Regions from separate parts of the Exiguobacterium sp. RIT341 genome, predicted to be linked through region 2. Evidence: riboswitches for the same ligand, from Rfam matches in the RefSeq annotation. Region 2 holds a riboswitch; each other region holds the start of a gene.

Region 1 (7,253 bases), 160 kb from region 2:
GACGAAAAAGCAATCTAAGGAAAAGGGAGTCAGAGAAATCTGGCTCTTTTTTTGTATAGAACGAATTTAAAAAGGGAATACAGAGTACAGAAGGGAGGGGGAGAATGGAAAACGTACATTTCGTCCGCGTCACGGATGCGGTCTGGGAGTCGTTCGGAAACGATCCCCACATCATCATGGACTGGATTTTATTCATTCATGAGACACAACCCGATCATGAACAATTATTCGCTCTCGAACAGACGAACGCCATCTATCATTTGATGAATCAAATCGATATCTATATTGATCAAGACACACATTACAACCTGGGACGAGCGATCGTTGGCGAAGAGTTAATCGTTAATGAAGAGAAAGCGGCGATCGTCGGGATTCTTCCTTTACCGCTTCTGATCATTTCCGCTGAAGTGATGCGGAACTTTGATCAGCGGGCACTCGCTTCGATTCATGATGAAGCTGGAACGCCAGGCGAATTCGAGGATGTTTGGGAACAGTTCGCCGATTTACGCGCCTATTTTCAAAAAGCAGAAGAAGCGGAAGATACGATTTTAATTTATTATGTCTGATCAGCTTAAATCATAAAAAAAAAGAGACCCGCTTCCAAGTCGTAGACTGGAAACGGGTCTCTCGTCGTTCAGATGAAGCAAGACGTCTTCACATGGAAGCCGTTCTTTTTTACGATAACCTTTAGATTAAAAATCGATTTCGTCTGGATCCGGTCCGAGGCGGACATCCGTTGCCAGACGATCAATTCTCTCAAGATCATCGGCATCGAGTTGGAAATCAAAGACGTCGAAGTTTTCCGCAATGCGTGCTGGAGTAACAGATTTTGGAAGAGCGACGATGCCGTTGTCGAGGTGCCAACGTAAGACGACTTGTGAAGGTGTCTTGCCGTGTTTCTCTGCGATTTCCTTGAAATCATTGATTTCGAGGAATTTCCCTTGCATGAGTGGACTCCATGCTTCGACTTGGATGTTGTGATCTTGCAAGTATTCGTGCAGTTCGTGTTGCGGCAATTGTGGATGCAATTCGACTTGGTTGATCATTGGTGCCATCAAGCCCTCTTCTGCCAATGTATCGAGGTGATGTTCCTTGAAGTTCGAGACACCGATCGCTTTGATCTTGCCTGCTTCATAAAGTTCAACCATTGCTTTCCACGCTTCGATATAGCCTTCGACTGGCCAGTGGATCAGGTAGAGGTCAAGGTAGTCTGTTTCGAGACGTTCGAGCGATTCTGCGAATGCTTCCTTCGTCCGACCGGCACGAATATCATCGTTCCAGACTTTCGACGTTAAGAAGAGATCCTTACGTTTCACGCCGCTTTCTTTGATTCCTTTTGCGACACCGCGCTCGTTTTTATAGACAGCAGCTGTATCGATATGACGATAGCCGACACGTAGTGCTTCAGCAACAGCAGCGGGTGCTTCTGTTTCTTCGTCTACTTGCCAGACACCGAATCCGATTTGGGGAATCGTAATACCGTTTGAAAGTTTTGCGTATTGCATGTGTTACTCCTCCTCATAAAACGTAGTTTAGATTTGCTCGTTTAGTTTAGCACGAACGAACGAAACCGTCCGTTTCCATGCTCATGGAGGAATAGAATGGGTTAAAATAAAAGAGAATTCATCACATCTGACCGTATGTCAGAAAGAGGGGGGAGAAAGGATGGCTCAAAAGAATAAAAAGCTATCAAAGGGAGCTTGGCTTAGTATTAGTGCCTTGTTGGTCACGCAAGCAGTTAGCTTATTTTTCAGTGCACGAAAATCAGGACGTAACCCGTGGGTATGGGGAGGTGCGGGACTCCTTCAGTTTCCACTTCCAGCAATCGCGTATTTGATTTTAGAACGACAAGCGAAGCAGAAAAAATAATGAAACAGGTCCGATCACCATGATCGGACCTGTCGTTGGTTAAGAAGAGATTTTTTCCTGTTGAGCAACTGATTTTTTCGGACGTGGGAAACCAAAGATGATGGCAATCGATCCACAGACGAAGAGCAGGAACGGATAGAACAGATACGGAATCAGTTCTGGTGAAGCTGTCTTCGTCAACTCTGCTGCGATCAGCAGTTGTGCCCCATACGGAATGATGCCTTGAATACCACAAGAGAAGATATCAAGAATACTCGCTGATTTCTTGCGGTCGATTTCATACGTATCAGCGATTTCAGCCGCGAGTGGTCCAGCGACGAGAATCGAGATCGTATTGTTCGCCGTTGCGAGGTTCGTCGCACTGACGAGTGCTGCCATACTGAATTCAGCACCGCGACGCTGTGAAATCTTGCGCGTCAACGTCTCTTTCAAGTAGGCGATTCCGCCATTGAACGTGATCAAACTGACGAGACCACCCATGAGGAGTGTCAAGATTGAAATCTCTGCCATGCCCATCATTCCTTCAGACATCGAAAGGACGAACCCACTTAAGCCAAAGCTACCGTCGATCATACCGATGATTCCAGTGAGCAATGTGCCACCGACGAGAACAAGAATGACATTGACACCAAATAGTGCAAGGACGATGACGGCGAGATACGGAATTAATTTGTAGAACTCGAATGCTTTAGCTGCTGCCGCATCGCCAGAACCAGAAACGAACGCGAGTAAGATGACCGTTAAGACGGCAGCCGGGAGAACGATCATGAAGTTCGTCCGGAATTTATCGCGCATGTTCGTTTTTTGTGTCCGAACGGCAGCGATTGTCGTATCCGAGATGAACGACAAGTTATCACCGAACATCGAACCACCAACGACTGACGCTGCTGCGATCGCAACGTTGATACCTGTTGCTTCATGAATACCAAAGGCGATTGGAGCAAGTGCAGCAATCGTTCCAGTCGAAGTTCCCATTGCCATCGAGATGAAGGCAGCGATGACGAACAGACCGCTCATCAGGAGTGACGGAGGTAGGAACGTTAAGGCAGCATTGACGGTCGCATCAATGGCGCCGATTGCTTCTGCCGTTCCAGAGAACGTACCGGCTAATAAGAAGATGAAGACCATAATCATGATATCGGGATTTCCGGCACCGGTTGCGATTCGTTCAACCGTTTGATTAATCGATCCTTTCGTCGTGATTGCAGCAAAGATCAGCGCGATCAAAGCAGCGATCAGAATCGGGAATTTGTAAAAGTCGTCATAGAAGATACCGGCTCCGATGAAGAGGACCAGAAATACGACGAGGGGAAGCAGTGCCCATTTGTTAGGCGTGATCATTTCATTCATTGTTGACACCTCGTTTCTCAAAGATACAAAAAAAGACCCCTTCGCAAGAAAGAAGGAGGTCTTTATGAAATAAAGACGCTCTTCTTATCTCTCAAGCTTTCGCTTGCTGGATTTGGCACAGTACGAATCAAATCGTCCGCTGCCGAAACATCATTGGGCCAGTCCCTCCGTTTCTCGCGATAAAAAGAAGTCATTCAATTGTTGTAAAACACGTTTCTTACCGTACCGCATTGAGTAACGCGTGTCAACTGTACTTTACTGAAGTGCCTGTTCTAACGTCTGGACGTTTTCTTCCATCAACTTAAAATACGAGCTGTTTTGCTGCGATTTCGTCACCGACTCGAGGTTATGGATCGTCACGGATTTAGCTCCGATTTCTTTTTGGATGACACGCGCAACCTTTGGTGAAACCGTTTCTTCGAACGCGACGTGTTTCAAATCATGCATCCGCGCTTCTTTCACTAAAGCAGCCAGTTGTTTTTGTGAGGGTTCATCGGAAGGGGAAATTCCGGCGATTGGAAGCTGCGTGAAACCATATCGTTCGGCGAGGTAACCGTAAGCTGCATGTGTGACGAGAAGTTCTTTTTTTGATCCGTCAGCGACGGCTTGCTTGAACTCTTTATCGAGTGCGTCAGCTTGCTGATCGAACGCTTTCAAGTTTTTTTCGAATGTTGCTTTGTCTTTTGGTACTTCTTTTGATAAGGCGACTGTGATAGAACGTGCCATTGCTTTGGCGTTGACAGGATCAAGCCAGACGTGTGGATCGTATTTTCCATGATCGTGTTCTTCCTCTTCGTGCGCATGTTCATCAGTTGCGTGATCATCGTGCCCTGCATCTTCGTGCGCATGCTCTTCTTCTGTATGTCCCTCTTCTTCATGTGCGTGAAGCGTAGCATCCGATTCCAGCAAAGTGACATCCTTACTCGTCTCGACGAACCGGACGTCCGTGCCTTTTAGACTCTCTTGGATTTTTTTTGAATAGGGTTCAAGTGTCGTACCCGTCAAAAGGAAAAGGTCACCTTTGGCAATCTCAGTGAGTTGCTTTGACGTCGGTTCATAGGAGTGCGGATCTGCTCCAGGTGGGACGATCATCTTGACGTTGACTTGATTACCACCGATTTCACGGGCAATGGCAGCTGTTGCGAACGTCGATGTATAGATTTCCGTCTTTTTATCATCTGAAGTCGATGAATCGGTGTTTGATCCACAAGCTGCGAGGATACTTGCGCTCGCGAATGCGACCGTTAAAGCAGGAATGATTTTTTTCATTATATGTTACCTCCGTTATTAAAACGTAATTATTCCGATTTGGACTTTTTCACTATAGCGGAACGTTTGAGAAGCGTCAAGTACGAATACCGAGACGTTCGACTTCTTTTAAAACGGGGTAAAAGGATAATAAAATGAAGGAATTGATACGTCTTTTGGAGGTGATCAAGTGAAACGTGAAACTGCATGGCTAATGGGGGGAGCTGCACTACTAACGACAGCAGCTGCGGGAGCAAGTATCTGGAACAATTACGGTGCATTACTTCGGTGGACTGAACCCGCCTTGCCAATCACAGAAAAACAACTCGCACCGCGGACAATCACTTACAAACAAGTGGGAGACCGTACCTTACAACTCGATCTCTATTATCCGCCGGGGGAAGGACCGTTTCCGGTCGCGATCTACGCGCACGGTGGCGCATTCGTTCGTGGAGAGCGCGAGGATCTGTTCTGTTTTAGCCCGATCGTTGATCGCCTGCTTGAACTTGGGGTTGCTGTTTGTAGTATCGATTATCGTCTGTTTGAAGAAGGGAGTTATTTTCCGGATAATCTCGAAGATGTACGGGATGCCTTATGCTTTTTGAACAAAGAAGCAGAAGATCTTCGCATTTTAAGAGGACGGATGATAGTATGGGGAGACTCAGCCGGAGCTGCACTCATGCTGACGACGGCACTTGCCCCATCTGCTTTCGTTGGTGAGCGCGATGAACGACACATGCCATTGATCAGTGGTGTCATTGCCTTATATCCACCGACGAATTTTTTATTGTTTACTTTCATTCAGACCTGGATCGCTCACATTAAGTTTTATAAAGGTGGACGGGAAGAATGGCGCAAGCTCATGACCCACGTTTCACCTGTGACGCATCTCTCGTCAGACGCCCCACCGATCATGCTCCTGCATGGCAAAAAAGATCCAATCGTTCCGTTTTCCCAAGCTCTTCACTTCGTTGAAAAAGGAGCCGATGTCGGAGCTGATGTCCGTTTGTTTTCTTTTCCGAACGGTACCCACTCACTTGCTAGTTTTGCACAGACAGAAAATCCATTGAAAATTGAACGACTGCTCGAACGAATTGAACGCTTCACTTGTCAGGTGTTGTTATTGCCACCGCGACAACTTCCCGATGAAAAACATGATACAATCAGTCATATTTCTTGAATGAAGGAGACAGAGGCATGACTGAAATTTGTTTAGTGCGACATGGTCAAACGGATTGGAACTTAAATGAACGAATCCAAGGAAGAGAAGACATCCCGTTGAATGCAACAGGAAAAAGACAAGCGGAACTCAGCGCCGCTTATCTAGCCAATGAAAAGTGGGATGTCTTGCTAGCAAGCCCGTTGTCTCGCGCTGTTGAGACAGCAGAAATCATCGGACGTGCTGTCGGATTGACGATCACAGCGACCGATGACCGACTCGTCGAGCGTGAATTTGGTGCTGCTTCCGGTGAACCGGTTGCGTCGATTTATGAAGCTGTTCAAGCGAACGATACGAAACGTGTTCCGGGTCTTGAAACGGAACAAGCGATTCAGGATCGCGTATTCGAAGCATTACAGGAAGTGACACGAACGTATGAGGGGAAACGAATCTTAATCGTCTGTCACTCGCATACGATCAAAGCAGCCTTATCGTCGATTGATGAGACATTCAGTTACCGGACACCTTTGAAAAATGCATGTGCGAATTATATCCAATATACGGACCACTATACGATTGATCGAATCAATGTAGCGGATCACATCACGGACGAAGTCGAAAAACCTTAAGAAATCGGTGTTTCTGGATGTTCTGCTAGATACTGTTTAAATGTTTCTTTAGCGATACTCGTGATATGTGCACCGCGTTTTGAACGACGATCCTTGTATTCTTGGACGAGTTCCTCACCAGCGAATCCATCCTCGACGACTTCACGTAAGATCGATTCGGATAAATCATTCTTCATCATGACCATCTTACCAGTGAAGACATAGGAGACGTGTTCGCTTAAGGCAGTCCGTTCAAGAGGCGTGACGATCATCGCGGCAGGGTCATTATCGGGTCGTGAGATCGTGATTTCAATCAAAGCACGTAAATGTTTTGTGAACAATTCATCGACGATCGGCTGATCGCTCGAAGGAACGACGATTTCTGCGACCCATTGTGCCGTTTGTTCGGTACTGACCGTTAGTCCGTCTTGAATGGCGACGGGAATCGTCGTATCCCGTCCTGACTCGTCCATTAAAATGCGCAATGTGCATAATTTAAAGGTTTTCATGAAAAAATGCCCTCCCTTGATCGCTTACGATTTTTCTACAGTATACCGTGAGGAATGTGGGACGGGAAACTTTTCCTGACGAAATTCGTATGAACTATGTTTAAATAAGACTAGATATTACTAACAGGAGGATCGTTCATTATGCCGCAAGTACTCATTGGAATATTAGGAATCCTGGGTATTGTCTTACTTGCCCACCATATCATCATGTATTGGCATGCTGAACCGACAGACCGCCCGACGCTTGCATATCGCATTGCGCTCCTGATTGCCTGTTTGCTACTCATTAGTGGAAGTGATCATTTAATCAGTATTTTTTACGCGGATTCCTTAGCAGAATTCGGTCAACGCATAACGTATATCGTCTTCATCGGAGGTGCGCTTGGTTTCGCGTGGTACTTTCGTAAGAAGATGGAACAAGCGCCAACAGAAATGACACCTGTCGGAAACGAAGCAGGATTAACATGAGAAAAGCGCCGTTCATCCTGAGGGAGGAAGAACGGCGCTTGT
Region 2 (7,253 bases):
GTTTTCGGATAAGATGGTACCGCTTTCAATTTTTCCTGAAATGATCCGCATTCGTAGTTCGTGCGCGACACGATCTCCGGCAGAAGCTTTTGACAACCACTTCAAGGGGTATAACAGTTCTGACATAAAATCACCTGATTTCTAGAGTGAGTATACTTGTATACAAGTTAGTATATACGTTTTTCTCTAAAATGCAAACGCTTCACTTAAATCTTAGAGATTCAACTGGCAATCAGGAAATCGGTTCCAAATATGTTAGGGTGAAGGAGTAATCAATAACCAGAACGGGTAAGGAGGAGATAGTACATATGAACATTTTAGTTGTAGGTGCAGGAGCAGTCGGAGGTTATTTCGGGGGCCGTCTTGCTGAGCAAGGTGAACAGGTGACCTTTCTCGTCCGTCCGAAGCGATATGAACAATTACAAAAAACAGGTCTACAGATCACTAGTCCTCATGGCGATATCACGATCACGCCTCAGTTAGTGACACGAGACATGCGACCGGATCACGTATTTGATGTCGTTTTGCTTTCGACGAAAGCCTATCACTTAGATGATGTCTTAAAGGATCTTACGCCATTCGTTTCGAACGAGACGTATATCATTCCTTTATTGAATGGCATGCAACATATTCGTCGGTTAACAGAAGTCTTCGGAGAAGAGCGTGTACTGGGCGGTCTTTGCTTCATTGAATCGACGCTTGATGCAGAAGGACGCATTTTACAGACGAGTCCGTCACATCGACTGTTGTTTGGCTCACGAACCGGCAAACCAACAGCTCGTTTGCAGGAGATCGCAACACGTTTTGCGAAAGCGAAGGCACCGATGGCGTACTCGATGCATATCATGGATGACATGTGGCAAAAGTATCTTTTCATTTCGACATTTGCGGGTGTGACGACGCTATTTCGTTCAGCGATCGGTTCGATTCGGGAAGAAGCTGTCGGGCGTCAGATGATTGTAGACGTCATGAACGAAGCGAAACAGGCGATGGAAGAACAGGGCGCGGTCTTCAATGACGATACAGAAACGGTGCTATTGAAGCAGATGCATGCGATGGAAGATACGATGAAATCGTCGATGTTGCGCGATATGGAAAAAGGTCAGCCAGTCGAAGTGGAACATTTTTTCAGCGCCTTGTTAAAACCTACTTCGACAGAACGGTTCAGAGCTTTAAAATTAGTCGAAGCAAACTTACGCATGTATCTTGGAACGATTAAATAGTTACATTTTTCTATTTTAGAAAAATAATGGAGTAGTACAAATGTTTCGTTTTGATGACGAAAGACCTGTTTCCCCTAGGAATCGTTGACTTCCGAAATAAAATTCATCTATTGTTAATGAGATTGAAAAAAAGTGATAATATATTTTTCCACATTTTTTCTTGCAAGGACGAATGAAGCAGACGAGAGGGGAAGTTTATCCATTATGAAACGTATTATTATTCGTGCAGGTATGACACCATTCGAACAGTTCGATGCTCCTTATTTGATGAAACATAATTCCATTGGAGGAAACGTTGGAAATCTCATTTATCAATACAGTATCTTTCGGACGTTGATGACAGAAGGTACGACGATTACACCGGACTATTACTATTACGATGAAGAACGGGCGGACGAAATCAATGCCAACTTTGATCTTTATGTCATTCCGTTAGCGGACGCATTCCGAAAAGAATTCGTACCGACGTTGCGGAAGTACACCCGCCTTATCAAGAAATTAAAAATTCCAGTCGTCGTTATTGGTGTAGGATTACGTGCACCGTTTGAACCAGACTTAGATGGTGGATTCCCGTTCGATGAAGATGTTAAAGCATTCGTCAGTGCCGTTCTCGAGCGCTCAAGCATGCTTGGTCTTCGTGGGGAAATCACGTCGAAATACTTGACGCGTCTTGGTTTTCGCGAAGGCATTGATCATCGTGTCATCGGATGTCCTTCGATGTACGCGTTTGGTCGCGACTTACATATTCGTGAAACGAACATTACGCCCGAGTCGATGATTACGGTCAACTCGTCACGTTTAGCACCACAAAATGTTCTTGATTTCATTACGCGCGGAATGGAAGAGTATCCGAATCATTACTTCATTCCCCAATGGATGAAGGAACTGAAATTGACGTATACAGGAACGCATCCGATCGCAGATTTGTCCGTGACGAACTATCCGGTGAAGATGTCGGATCCTGCTTACATGAACGATCGTGTTCGTTTCTTCTTGAACGCACAAACATGGTTCGATTTCATCGGGCAGGCAGACCTCAGTTTTGGTGCGCGCTTGCATGGAAATATCACAGCAACGCTTGCGGGTACGCCGAGTATCCTCATTCCAAAGGATGCACGAATGCGCGAACTAACGGATTATCATCAGTTGACGCATATTTGGGCGAACGACATCAAAGCGGATACACAATTATCCGACGTCGTAGCCAATGCTGATTTCCAAAGTCCAGTACGTGTTCAAGCACGTAACTTCGACAACTTCGTTGATTTCTTGAACGTGAATGATCTTGAACACATTTATCAAGAGACGAACTATCCTGAGAATGTACCGTTTGACCGTCAAATGGCGCAAGCGGAACTACTTCCACCGGTTCAACCGATTTCTGGCGTGAGTCTCGAAGAAGCAGTAGCTCGTTTCGAACGCTTCTTCCCGGAACAAGAGAAGAAGATCGCGGATGCGCAAAAACAGGCAAAAGCGCAATTGGCCGAAAAAGATAAGAAAATCAAAGCATTGCAGAAACAGACAACGACGACTCAAAAAGATCAGGAAATTGCGGCGCTCAAAGCACAACTGGCTGCTCAAACGAAGAAAATGAAGCATCAGCAAGGAACATTGAACCGGAAAGCGGTTCGGGCAGCCTTAAAGACAGCGGATTTATTTGCTAAAAAATAAAACGTTCTAACATTCCGGATCATTACGATACGGAATGTTTTTTAATAGGAGTATTCTGAATTGCGTTGACAATTCGGAAAAGACTTGATAGGGTTAGGAACAATTACATACTTATCCAGAGAGGTGGAGGGACTGGCCCTATGAAACCTCAGCAACAGGTCGAAAGATACTGTGCTAATTCCTGCGGGTGTTGCACCCGATCGATAAGATTTCCGAATTGTCGACCGACGCATCCGTGAGGATGCGTTTTTTGTTTGAAATAGGTGGAACGAGGAGGAAATGGATTCATGAAAACGAGCGGAGCTTTTCGACGCAAGATGGAATCACGTCATCTGATCATGCTGTCGTTAGGAGGCGTCATTGGAACAGGATTATTTTTAAGTACAGGTTATACGTTGGAACAAGCGGGACGTGTCGGAACGATTTTGTCGTATTTGATAGGAGCCGTCGTCGTCTACTTAGTCATGCTAAGTCTTGGCGAACTCGCTGTACACATGCCGGAAACCGGATCATTCCATAAGTACGCAACGAAGTATATCGGAACCGGTACCGGTTATACGGTGGCCTGGCTCTACTGGCTGACGTGGACGGTCGCCCTTGGTTCAGAATTCACGGCAGCAGGCATTTTAATGCAACGTTGGTTCCCGTCGATTCCAGTCTGGGTGTTCAGTGCATTATTCGCTGCGATGATCCTTGGTATCAACGTCTTGAAGGTCCGCGTATTTGCTGAAGTCGAGTTTTGGTTCTCCGCCATTAAGGTCGTAACGATCATTGCTTTCATTTTACTTGGTGCGGGAGCCATCGTTGGCTTCATCCCATTACAAGATGGTAGCCCAGCACCATTCTTTTCTTCCTTAACGGAAGGAGGATTGTTTCCAAATGGAGCATTTGCGATCTTCATGACGATGCTTGCTGTGAACTTTGCTTACTCAGGAACGGAATTGATCGGCGTCGCAGCGGGTGAAGCGGTCGATCCGAAGCGGACGATTCCGCTTGCGATCCGAACAACGATTTTGCGACTCGTCCTCTTTTTCGTCGGTACGATCATCGTATTAGCCGTCTTATTGCCAACGGAAGGGAAGGGCGTGCTCGAAAGTCCGTTCGTTGCGGTGTTCGAACGAATCGGAATTCCGTATGCGGCAGACGTGATGAACTTCGTCATTCTGACAGCGATCTTGTCGGCAGCGAACTCTGGGCTTTACGCTGCCTCCCGGATGCTTTGGTCGCTTGCGAACGAACGCATGATTCCGCGCTTCTTCGCCCAGGTGACGCCAAGTGGGGTTCCACTTCGAGCTGTATTGTTCAGCATGCTTGGCGGAGGACTTGCTTTGCTGTCTAGCATCTATGCAGCAGGAAGTGTCTATATTGCGCTCGTCTCGATTTCCGGCCTTGCTGTCGTCGTCGTCTGGATGAGTATCAGCGTTGCGCAGTATCGCTTCCGGAAACAATTCCTCCGCGAAGGGCATACGGTCGACGAATTGGTCTATCGTACACCACTCTTTCCATTGGTACCGATCGCCGCTTTCGTCGTCTGTTTGATTTCCCTGATTGGTATCGGATTTGATCCGACGCAACGAGTCGCCTTGTATTGCGGTATCCCATTCATCGTGATCTGTTATGTCGTTCATGCGTTCACGAATTCTTCTCAGAAACGGAGTGTTGAAGATGTCCCGAATCAAAAATCCAGTTGATCAACGATTACAGGAAGTTCCTTTCCTAATTTTAGATGGTGCGCTTGCGACTGAACTCGAACAAAAGGGATTCGACCTGAACGATGCACTCTGGTCAGCACGCCTCTTAATCGAAGCACCGGAACAGATTGAGCGTGTCCATCACGATTACTTTGAAGTGGGCGCCGATGTTGCGATCACCTCAAGCTATCAAGCAAGTATCGAAGGATTCAAGCAACGTCACATCACGACCGAGGAAGCACAAGCGTTAATTCGACAAACGGTTACCTTAGCGCAAGATGCACGGACGCGTAGCGGAAAGAGTGCCGCATTGATTGCGGGATCAGTTGGTCCTTATGGTGCCTACTTAGCAGATGGTTCTGAGTATCGCGGTCATTATGGTGTGTCAGCAGATGTGCTAGAAGCCTTCCACAGACCGCGCATCGAAGCATTGATTGAAGCGGGGGCTGATCTGCTGGCATTCGAGACGATTCCGTCGCTTGAGGAAGCTGTCGTGTTGTTCGGGATTCTCGAAGCGTTCCCGGAAGTATCTGCTTGGCTGACGTTCTCGCTTCAAGATGCGACGCACATCAGTGAGGGAACACCGCTTGCGATATGCATCGAGACAATCGGACAGCATCCGCAACTTGCAGCAATCGGCGCAAATTGTTTTCCGGCATCCTACGCGACCGACTTCATCCGTCACGTTAAGACGTTGACGAGTGTTCCAATCATTGTCTATCCGAACTCCGGTGAAGTCTATGATCCGGTCGCAAAGACGTGGTCGGGTACGAATCAGTGCACGTCGTTCCAAGCCATCGCAAAGACATGGTATGAAGCTGGAGCACGATTGATTGGCGGTTGTTGTAGAACTTCACCGGAACATATCGCGCAAATTCGTTCGGTTTGCCAGGTTTCTCATACGTGATGAATGATGACGAAAAAACGGACACGAAATCAATCGATTTCGCGTCCGTTTTTTTTAATGGTGTGATTCCATTACCGTTCGCGCAAGGCGCGATTGAATTGTTGCAATAGGCGTCCGAAATCTTCTGCATCATCCGCTGGCCAGTCTGTCAGTAGACGTTCGATGCTCGCGAGACGTGCGGTTCGGTAGATGGTGAGTTCTTGTTGTCCTTTATCTGTAATATGATAGAAAAAGGCTCGCCCATCTGTCGGATCTTTTACTTTTTCAACGAGTTGCTTCTGATCGAGTGCCGCTGCTTGGCGACTGACGGTCGAGACATCGAGCTGAAGTTCACGGGCAAGTGTTTTAACACCGACGTTACCGGAATCCGCTAATTGTCGCAGTAAGAGATAAGAAGCACGGTCCAAATTACGATTGTCTGCCGTCGCCGTCGTTAAGCGCCGGATCAGGATCGCTAACTCGAGTTCAATAGTTTCGAGTGATTGTTGAGACATCGGGTATCTCCCCTTTCAAAAAAGTCTCTCTGTCCCTCATGATTACCCAATGTGGATAAGCTGTCAATGCGAAAAGCAGGAGGCTTGACAGAGTTGTAGTTGTATTATACAATCATTTTTGTTCTTTTAATTGTATCATACAACTTTCGTAGATGAGAAACGAACGACAAAGGAGAATTCAGATGAAAGCTTATGAATCGATGAAACAAGAGGTCATTACGGTAAACGATACAGATCTGATTCGTACGGTCATCGAACGATTCATTCAATCTGGTATTAGCGGCGTACCCGTCATCAATGCCGAGCAAGAGGTCGTCGGTTATATCAGTGACGGAGATATCATGCGCGCGATCGGAAAACACAAGGACATCATCGTCGATACATTCTTATATGTAGATGTCATCAAAGGAGACGAAGAAGATTATGAAGATCGAATTCGTCATATCTTGAATCGACCTGTCATGGAACTTGCACGCCGGAAGGTTGTAACAGCAGACGCTGATACAGAAATGGAAGAGATTGCAGCAACGCTCGGTTCAAAACGGATCAAAAAGCTTCCAATCCTTAAGGCAGGACGTCTTGTTGGGATCATTAGTCGAGGCGACGTCATCCGCCATTCGTTTAAACAGTTCATATAATACATTCAATAGAAAGAAGGGACACTATGGCACTTGCTGAAAAAACAACGACGCTTGAGCCGGAAACGGTATTAGCGGAAAGCAAACATGGATTATTCCATCAACCGGTTGCTGTTTGGGCAGTCTTTTTCGCCAGTATTACAGCATTCATGGGAATGGGACTCGTCAATCCCGTCTTACCGACGATTGCCGAGAATTTAGAAGCGTCCAAAAGTGAAGTAACGCTCTTATTTACAAGTTATAACGCCGTCATGGCATTCGCGATGTTAATTACAGGCGCGATCTCATCACGGATTGGTCAAAAAGGAACATTAATGCTCGGGATCGCCGTCATCGCAACTGTTGCTGGTTTTGCTTCACAAGCAGACAGCATTTGGACGCTCGTCGCGTTACGCGGTGGATGGGGACTTGGGAACGCTTTGTTCGTTGCAACCGCACTGGCTGCGATCGTTTCGCTGTCGTCAGGCGGAACAGCAAAAGCCATCATTTTGTATGAAGCAGCCGTTGGTCTTGGGATTTCGATTGGACCGCTATTAGGCGGAACACTCGGTTCGATCACATGGCGCGCCCCATTCATGGGTGTTGCGACAATCATGGTCATCGCGTTTCTCGTCTTGCTCTTCTTGATG
Region 3 (7,253 bases), on a different contig from region 2:
GATAAGCGCCAGGAGCGATGAATACATCGGATGCTACGTTCGGATGAATCGATTGATACGGAATCTTCATAACAGAACGACCTCATTTCTAGGATAAGATGAACTACTATTCATTCCCTGTCAGTATATCATGCGGTGGGAGTCGAGAACGGAGGAAAGATATGTTTCCGATTTGTGAGCTATTCAACATTCGTTATCCATTGATCCAAGGAGGGATGGGTAACATTAGTCATGCAGCACTCACGGCAGCGGTGTCGAATGCCGGAGGACTCGGAACGCTTGGGTGCGGTACGTTGTCGGTCGATGAAGTAGCGTCTCGGATTCAGGAGACACGAACCCTGACGGAGCAACCATTTGCCTTGAACATCGCGATTCGTGTATCTCCTTATACGGAAGCACTGATCGATCTCGCGATTGCAGAAAAGATTCCGGTCGTCTCTTTGTCGGCAGGAAATCCGGCACCATACATAGAGCGACTACAAGCCGCTGGCATCAAAACGATTGCGGTCGTCGCCTCGGTCAAACAGGCAGTAAAGGCAGAACAGGCAGGCGCTGATGTACTCGTAGCAGAAGGGGTTGAAGCGGCAGGTATCAATTCCCCGCTTGAACTGACGACCCTCACTTTGATTCCGCAGCTTGTCGACCGGGTCAAGATTCCAGTTCTTGCAGCGGGTGGGGTTGGCGATGGGCGTGGGCTAGCAGCTGTCCTGTTGCTTGGTGCTGCCGGCGTCCAGCTCGGAACACGGTTGATCGCGACGGAAGATGCGAAGGTCCACCCAGTTTATAAATCGCGCTTAACGGATGCGACAGATACCGATACACGCATCATCGGACGTTCCGTCGGATTCGTACGACGTGTCCTTGATGGTCCTTACGTCGAACACCTCACAGCCGAGACACCTGCTGCTTTTCTCGATCAGACGAATGAGTCGTATCATATTACAGGCGCTCTTGAAGGCGATGAAGAGAAAGGATATGTCAACGCTGGACTGGTTGCCGGTTTGATTCGTGATGTGCCAACGGTTGCTGAGTTGTTTACGCGCATGATGGAGGAAGCAGAGGAACAGCTGAAGCGGACGACTGCTCGTTTTGCGACATGAACATACAATGATGACCCGTAAACCCGCTTGTGGAAAGCGGGTTTTTTCATGTTTTTTGAAAATGGGACATTTGTCCTTTTCAAGTGAGGCACGAATAAGGTCTACTCTAGTGTAGAGATTAAAGGAGGAGATGACGTGCAAGGAGTCGTGTTTGCTTTGATGAGCGGTCTGTTCATCGCCCTGCAAGGTATATTCAATGCGCGCCTTGCGACAGGCGTCGGACCGTGGTTATCCGTATTGATCGTCCACTTTGTTGGTCTGATGGGTTGTTTAGTCATTTATAGCTTCGTACGAGATCGGAAAATCGGCGGATTCCGTCAGTTACCGTGGATTTATGCGAGCGGTGGTTTGATTGGCGTGCTAGTCGTCGTAACGGAACTCACAGCGATCCAAAAACTCGGGATGACATGGGCGATGTGTTTGTTACTCGTCGCGCAGATTTTATGTGCCTTTCTGATTGATTTAAAAGGATGGTTCGGTGTCTTAAAAAAACAAGGAAATCGTGGTCAGTGGGTTGGTGTGGGTCTCATGCTTGCAGGAGTTGCGATTTTCTCACTTGCCTAAAGGGAGGGAATGAACATGGAAACCGTCATCCAACAATATGGACTGGATACGATTTTAACGGAAGAGACGCGCGCTTGGTTGCGTGAAGAAACCTTCCGAAAAGGAGAACTCCTCTGTACGACCGGTGCGACAATCGACCGGATGTACTTCATCGTCGCAGGCAAGGTCAAGATTTCTGCTGCTTCGTCAGAAGGGAAACAACGGATTTTACGATTCAAAACACCACTGACAGTGATTGGTGACGCCGAGTTCATCAATGAACGAGAAGTGTTGAATACAGTTGAGGCGGTGACCGATGTCGAGGTGTTGAGCGTACCGTATGCGATTTTACGCGAGCACAATACAACGAACGTCTTTCTGCAATTCTTATTACGCACGATCACAGCGAAGTGGTATGCCGACTCGAAATCAGCGTCGCACCATGTATTGTATACAGTTGAAGAGCGATTTGCAGGGTATTTGTTGTCGATTGCTTCTGAAGCCAGTGACAGTTTATTTTATCAGGAGATGCGGACGTCGAACCTGCATGACGTTGCTGACTGGCTTGGAACGAGTTATCGCCATCTCAACCGGATCATCACGAAATTATGTGAAGAAGAGATTCTCGTTCGACGACGCGGGAAAATCATCATTGTCGATCTGGAGCGGATTCGCGAGAAGGCGAACGGCAACAGCTATGAGTAAGGAGGAACGAACATGGTAATAGGCATCGTGTGTGCCGTATTGGCAGGGATGCTAATCAGTTTGCAGACGGTATTGAATGCTCGGATGAGTGATGCATTCGGCGCATGGGCGACGACAACGCTGGTTTTCTTCGTCGGCTTCATCGGAGCAAGCATCACGTATGTCCTGTTTCATGGTGGAACGATCGGACAGATTCAAAATGTGTCACCACTCTACTGGTTCGGTGGACTCGTAGGTGTCGGTGTCGTCTTTTGTGTCATGCGCGGGATTCAATTGCTTGGTCCGTCCGTCGCGATTTCTGTCGTGTTGATTTCGCAGTTGAGCTTTGCCCTCGCTGTTGATACGTTCGGTTGGTTCGGTTTGCCGCAAATCGACTTATCGTTTGGTCAGCTCATCGGTCTCGCTGTCATGGTGTGTGGCATCTTCGTCTTGAAACGGTATCAAGTCGTGGCACCGGAACAACAGGCAAAGGATCAAGTAGAACGTGTTTCATGACTTACTTTTTCCATAACAATGAAACAGGTCAGCAAACCAACGTTTACTGACCTGTTTTTATATACATTTTTTTGAATCAGACCGTCGTCGTATCTTTCCATTCCTGTTCGATGAAGGCATCACGACCAGAAGCAGCACGATCTTTTTTGTAGTGTTCTGGATTTTTCTTATGGAAGTCTTGGTGGTACTCTTCCGCTGGATAAAATTCAGAAGCAGCATTGATCCGCGTCACGATTGGCTGTTTGAAACGGTTGCTTGCAGCAAGAGCGTCACGAGAAGTAATCGCAGCTTCATGCTGCGCATCCGTATGATAGAAGATTGCTGGCGCGTACTGCGTACCGCGATCTTGGAATTGACCTTCTGCATCCGTCGGATCCGTTTGGGGCCAGTAGAGTTCAAGTAAACGCTCGTACGGGAACAGGCTCGGATCAAACGTGATTTGGACGACCTCGAGGTGTCCCGTCGTTCCTGTTTTGACTTGCTCGTATGTCGGGTTATCGACGTGTCCGCCCATGTAACCTGATACGATTCCCTCGATTCCTGGTAATTCTTCAAATGGTGTCACCATGCACCAAAAACATCCACCTGCAAATGTTGCTTTTTCCATCTGTCTCTTCCTCTCCGTGGGAAATCCCCATTGTATGTCTGACAGCGAGAAAACGAAAACGACTCCTTCGCTTGGTTGCAAAAGGAGTCGCCGCTTTTTATCAACCAAAGCTTTCGCTTTGCTGGTCGTAGCACCTTGCTATGCGCAGGTTGCTGGGACGTCATCGATCCAGATCTCTCGGTCCACTCTTGATAAGGGTATATGAAGTTGATGTCATTCGTTATCATTGTTGTGATGATACCATTCACAAAGAAATAAAGTCAATCCTTAGAATTTAAGGCACGTAAAACGGTTGCTCCAAGTGTCTTCGCACCGATCAACAACGCTTGTTCATTGATCTCGTACTGTGGATGGTGCTGCGGATAGTTGACGCGACCGTCCGTATAGCCAGAGCCGGTAAAGAAATAACTACCCGGGACGTGTGTTAAGTAATGTGCGAAGTCGTCCGCCGCCATCATTGGTGTGAGTGCCCGGACGGATGCTTCCGGTAAGAAAGCAGCAGCTTCCTGAACGAGTTTTGTCTCATCCGGGTGATTCCAGAGCGCCGGGTAACCAGTCGTGAAGTCAATCGAATACGAAGCACCGATGCCGGCACACGTCGTCTTAGCGACAAGATCGACTTCTTGCCGGAGCTGATGCCGAAGTGTCTCATTGAACGTTCGGATTTCCCCGACAATGCGTGCCTCACCCGTAACGATATTTGGTGCTGTTCCTGCATGGAAAGAACCGATTGCGAGAACAGCCGGCTCAAACGGATCAACCCGTCGACTAACGAGATGTTGTAAGTTGCAGACGAGTTGCGCTCCAGCGACGAGAGCATCTTTTGTTTTATGCGGTGCCTGGGCATGCCCACCTTGACCATGGACGATGATTTCGAATTCGTCGATCGCACACAATGTATGTCCTTCCCGGAATCCGATCGTGCCAACCGGTAAATCATTTTCGAGATGTGTCGCGAAAATTGCATCGACCCCTTCGAGGACGCCGGCTTCGATCATTTGGATTGCTCCACCGGGAAAGACCTCTTCTCCATGCTGGTGGATGATCCGAATCGTTCCTTGCAATTGATCGCGTAACGGATAGAGTGTAGCAGCAAGGGCCATCACGATCGCCGTATGACCATCGTGTCCACATGCATGCATGACACCGGGATGGATCGACCGGAAGGCAAGCGTCGTCTCTTCTTGAAGTGGTAAAGCATCAAAATCGGCACGGACCGCAATCGTCGGACCAGGCTGTTTGCCTTCGATCGTCGCGACGACACCACGACCTCCGACGGCTGTTTGATGAGGAATGCCCTGTTCTGCGTAAAAGGCGGCAATCCGTTCTGGTGTGCGGACTTCCTGGAAAGAGAGTTCCGGGTGTCGATGAAAATCGCGACGTAACGCGATCATTGTCGGTTCGAATTGTTCGAGTGCTTCAAAAAGTTGAGTTTGCATGTTCAAGCTCCTTTAACGTGTGTCTTTTCGCGAAAATGGGTACAGATACAGGTAATCACGAAAGGGGATAATGTAACATGGGAGAAATCGTCGTCAATGCTGTACTTACAATCAAAGCTGGACTTGCGGATCAAGTCTTCCCGATTTTACAAACGGTTTATCATGCTTCACAAAAAGAAGAAGGATGCTTACGTTATTCCTTGCACCAATCGATCGAGGATGAGCATCAATTCATGTTGTATGAAGTGTATCGGGACGAAGAAGCGCTTGAAGCGCATATCGCATCCGACCACTATAAAGCCTACCGTGAACAGATCGAATTATACTTGATGGACCGACAAGTGGCGAAATACGTCGAGATGACTTTCTGACGTGTTGCGATAAGAAGAGACGAACCCGTCGAAACCGACGGATTCGTCTTTTTTATTACATCGATTTAAAGCCGAGGAAATGCTCCTGCCAACGCGGTTCATAGATTGAATTGATTTGCAGCTGTGAACCACCCGCATGGATGAAGTGTTCGTTATCAAGCATGATTCCAATATGCGATGGACCGTCTGTATAGGTGTTCTGGAAGAAGACGATATCTGAGCGTTTACCACTTGAGATGCTCGTCCGGCGATTCGTGAAGAACGCACCGTACCAGTAGCCACGAACGTTCGTCCGACCACCGTATTTTCCAGCCTTGTTCGTCGCATAGTGAATCAAACCGGAACAGTCAAAACCACCGTTCACGGCATCTTGCGAACCCCATGTGTAGGGTGTGCCGATATGCTGGACGGCTGCTTGGATCAGCTTTTCACCACGCGTATTGTTCTTTTTGACGACCCGTTTATCCGACGTGATCGTCACAGCGGATACAGGAAGATAGACAGGTGTCCAACCTGACTGGATGACATAGAAGTTTCCGACCCGGTGACGCGGATAGACGCGTTTGCCTTGTTCAACAAGTCCACTGCCTTTTGGGCTCGTCGGACTTGCGAAAAAGGATGTCGTCTGTTTGACGGTATAGATTTTCGCCCGGTCGATCGCTTTTTGTGCCAGGCTCATATCGGGTTTACTTGTGCTGATATAAGGGTTGAGGACATAACCGGTTTGACCACTGACTAAGCGGACTTGCCAAAAGTCATCATCAATCGATTTCAAACCGACTAATTTCGTCCCTTTCTTCAAATAAGCGGCCGGACGACTGTAAGCGACGTCGGCAGAGAAGAGGGGAGTTTGATCTAGATGAACATAAAACGTCGTCCCTTTTTTTGCTTTTGCCATCGGTTTGTTCAGTCCGATACGACTCGAATCGACGAAACCAAAGGTATTTTTGTATTTGACACGTGTATAATAACCGCTTTTTCCGTAGATCGAGATCGAGGCCCCTTTTTTTAATGTACCGATTTTTTTACCCGACAGTTTTGCCTGCGACCTGATGACGACGTCGTCTTCGGTCACGTAACGTTGACCAGAGACATCATACAGATCCGGCTTTTTTGTCACGAGATCCGTCGTCTTGACGTAACCGTAGATCGATCCTTTTTTCAAGCGTGTGTAACTACCGCTCGTTCCGTAAATCGTCAATTGATCAGCCCGTTTAACAGTATAGACTGTTTTACTGCTCGTCGAAGCCGACGTATAAACAGACAGGTTGCGTTTCGCGTATCGTGTCCCGGTTGATGCATAGACTTTTCCAGTACCGAGATCAGCTGTCTTGACGTAAGCATGAATCCCGCGGAAGATGATTCGACTATAGGCACCGTTCGTCCCGTAAACGGTCAGTAAAGTATTCGTTTGATGTTGCTTTAAGATAGGACTTGAAGATTTGGCATCCGAATAGATGGGTGTAGCGCGCTGAACATAGAGGCGTGCGGTCTTCGGATAGTACTTTAGTGTCCCAAGATGTGCCGTCAACACATAGGCGTAATCGTCGTTTCGTTTGATTCGTGTAAACGAACCCTCGATTCCGTACGTCTGAAGCGAGGTATTTACAGAAATCGATTGAAGGACTTTCCCTTTCGTAGTCGCAGTAGCATAGACTGTCGTCTGCTGTTGGACGTAACGCACTCCTGTTTCCGGATGGTTCACGACCGGCGCATCAGCTAAATCAGTCGTCAATACGAAAGCGTAACCCGTTTTAGTCGCCACACGCGTAAAAGTACCCGTCGTACCAAACGTTTCGAATACTTGATTTTGAACGATGGCTGTCTTCGTACTCGTCGTCTTCGGCTCAACGAAAAGGGAAGTTGCTCGTTTAACATAACGCAGTCCTGTTTCCGGATAATTTTCGACCGGCGCATCTGCTAAATCAGTCGTCAATACGAAGGCATAACCTGTTTCAGTCGCCACGCGCGTAAAGGTACCCACCGTACCGAA

The links. A riboswitch is a leader RNA that binds a small molecule or an ion and turns the genes downstream of it on or off. The one in region 2 is predicted to bind S-adenosylmethionine.
Region 1: linked by a shared signal. The riboswitch ahead of BW42_RS13500 (Na+/H+ antiporter NhaC family protein) and the one ahead of BW42_RS12720 (amino acid permease) in region 2 are both predicted to bind S-adenosylmethionine.
Region 3: linked by a shared signal. The riboswitch ahead of msrA (peptide-methionine (S)-S-oxide reductase MsrA) and the one ahead of BW42_RS12720 (amino acid permease) in region 2 are both predicted to bind S-adenosylmethionine.

The regions. Positions count from the first base shown of each region.
Region 1 is NZ_JFYW01000010.1:223,625-230,877, forward strand. Features, by position in the region: gene BW42_RS13480 (sodium:alanine symporter family protein) at 1-18, shown strand, start outside; gene BW42_RS13485 (hypothetical protein) at 105-566, shown strand; gene BW42_RS13490 (aldo/keto reductase) at 693-1,505, opposite strand; gene BW42_RS13495 (hypothetical protein) at 1,666-1,869, shown strand; gene BW42_RS13500 (Na+/H+ antiporter NhaC family protein) at 1,909-3,219, opposite strand; SAM riboswitch class I at 3,301-3,405, opposite strand; gene BW42_RS13505 (metal ABC transporter solute-binding protein, Zn/Mn family) at 3,475-4,488, opposite strand; gene BW42_RS13510 (alpha/beta hydrolase) at 4,658-5,647, shown strand; gene BW42_RS13515 (histidine phosphatase family protein) at 5,665-6,255, shown strand; gene BW42_RS13520 (YwpF family protein) at 6,252-6,743, opposite strand; gene BW42_RS13525 (hypothetical protein) at 6,885-7,211, shown strand.
Region 2 is NZ_JFYW01000010.1:63,443-70,695, forward strand. Features, by position in the region: gene BW42_RS12705 (GntR family transcriptional regulator) at 1-126, opposite strand, end outside; gene BW42_RS12710 (ketopantoate reductase family protein) at 309-1,223, shown strand; gene BW42_RS12715 (polysaccharide pyruvyl transferase family protein) at 1,428-2,894, shown strand; SAM riboswitch class I at 3,003-3,104, shown strand; gene BW42_RS12720 (amino acid permease) at 3,182-4,585, shown strand; gene mmuM (homocysteine S-methyltransferase) at 4,560-5,492, shown strand; gene BW42_RS12730 (MarR family winged helix-turn-helix transcriptional regulator) at 5,564-5,986, opposite strand; gene BW42_RS12735 (CBS domain-containing protein) at 6,169-6,624, shown strand; gene BW42_RS12740 (MFS transporter) at 6,651-7,253, shown strand, end outside.
Region 3 is NZ_JFYW01000009.1:34,708-41,960, reverse strand. Features, by position in the region: gene BW42_RS11185 (gamma carbonic anhydrase family protein) at 1-70, opposite strand, end outside; gene BW42_RS11180 (nitronate monooxygenase family protein) at 162-1,100, shown strand; gene BW42_RS11175 (DMT family transporter) at 1,236-1,664, shown strand; gene BW42_RS11170 (Crp/Fnr family transcriptional regulator) at 1,680-2,348, shown strand; gene BW42_RS11165 (DMT family transporter) at 2,361-2,843, shown strand; gene msrA (peptide-methionine (S)-S-oxide reductase MsrA) at 2,920-3,450, opposite strand; SAM riboswitch class I at 3,545-3,648, opposite strand; gene BW42_RS11155 (M20 family metallopeptidase) at 3,711-4,889, opposite strand; gene BW42_RS11150 (putative quinol monooxygenase) at 4,967-5,260, shown strand; gene BW42_RS11145 (SH3 domain-containing C40 family peptidase) at 5,316-7,253, opposite strand, start outside.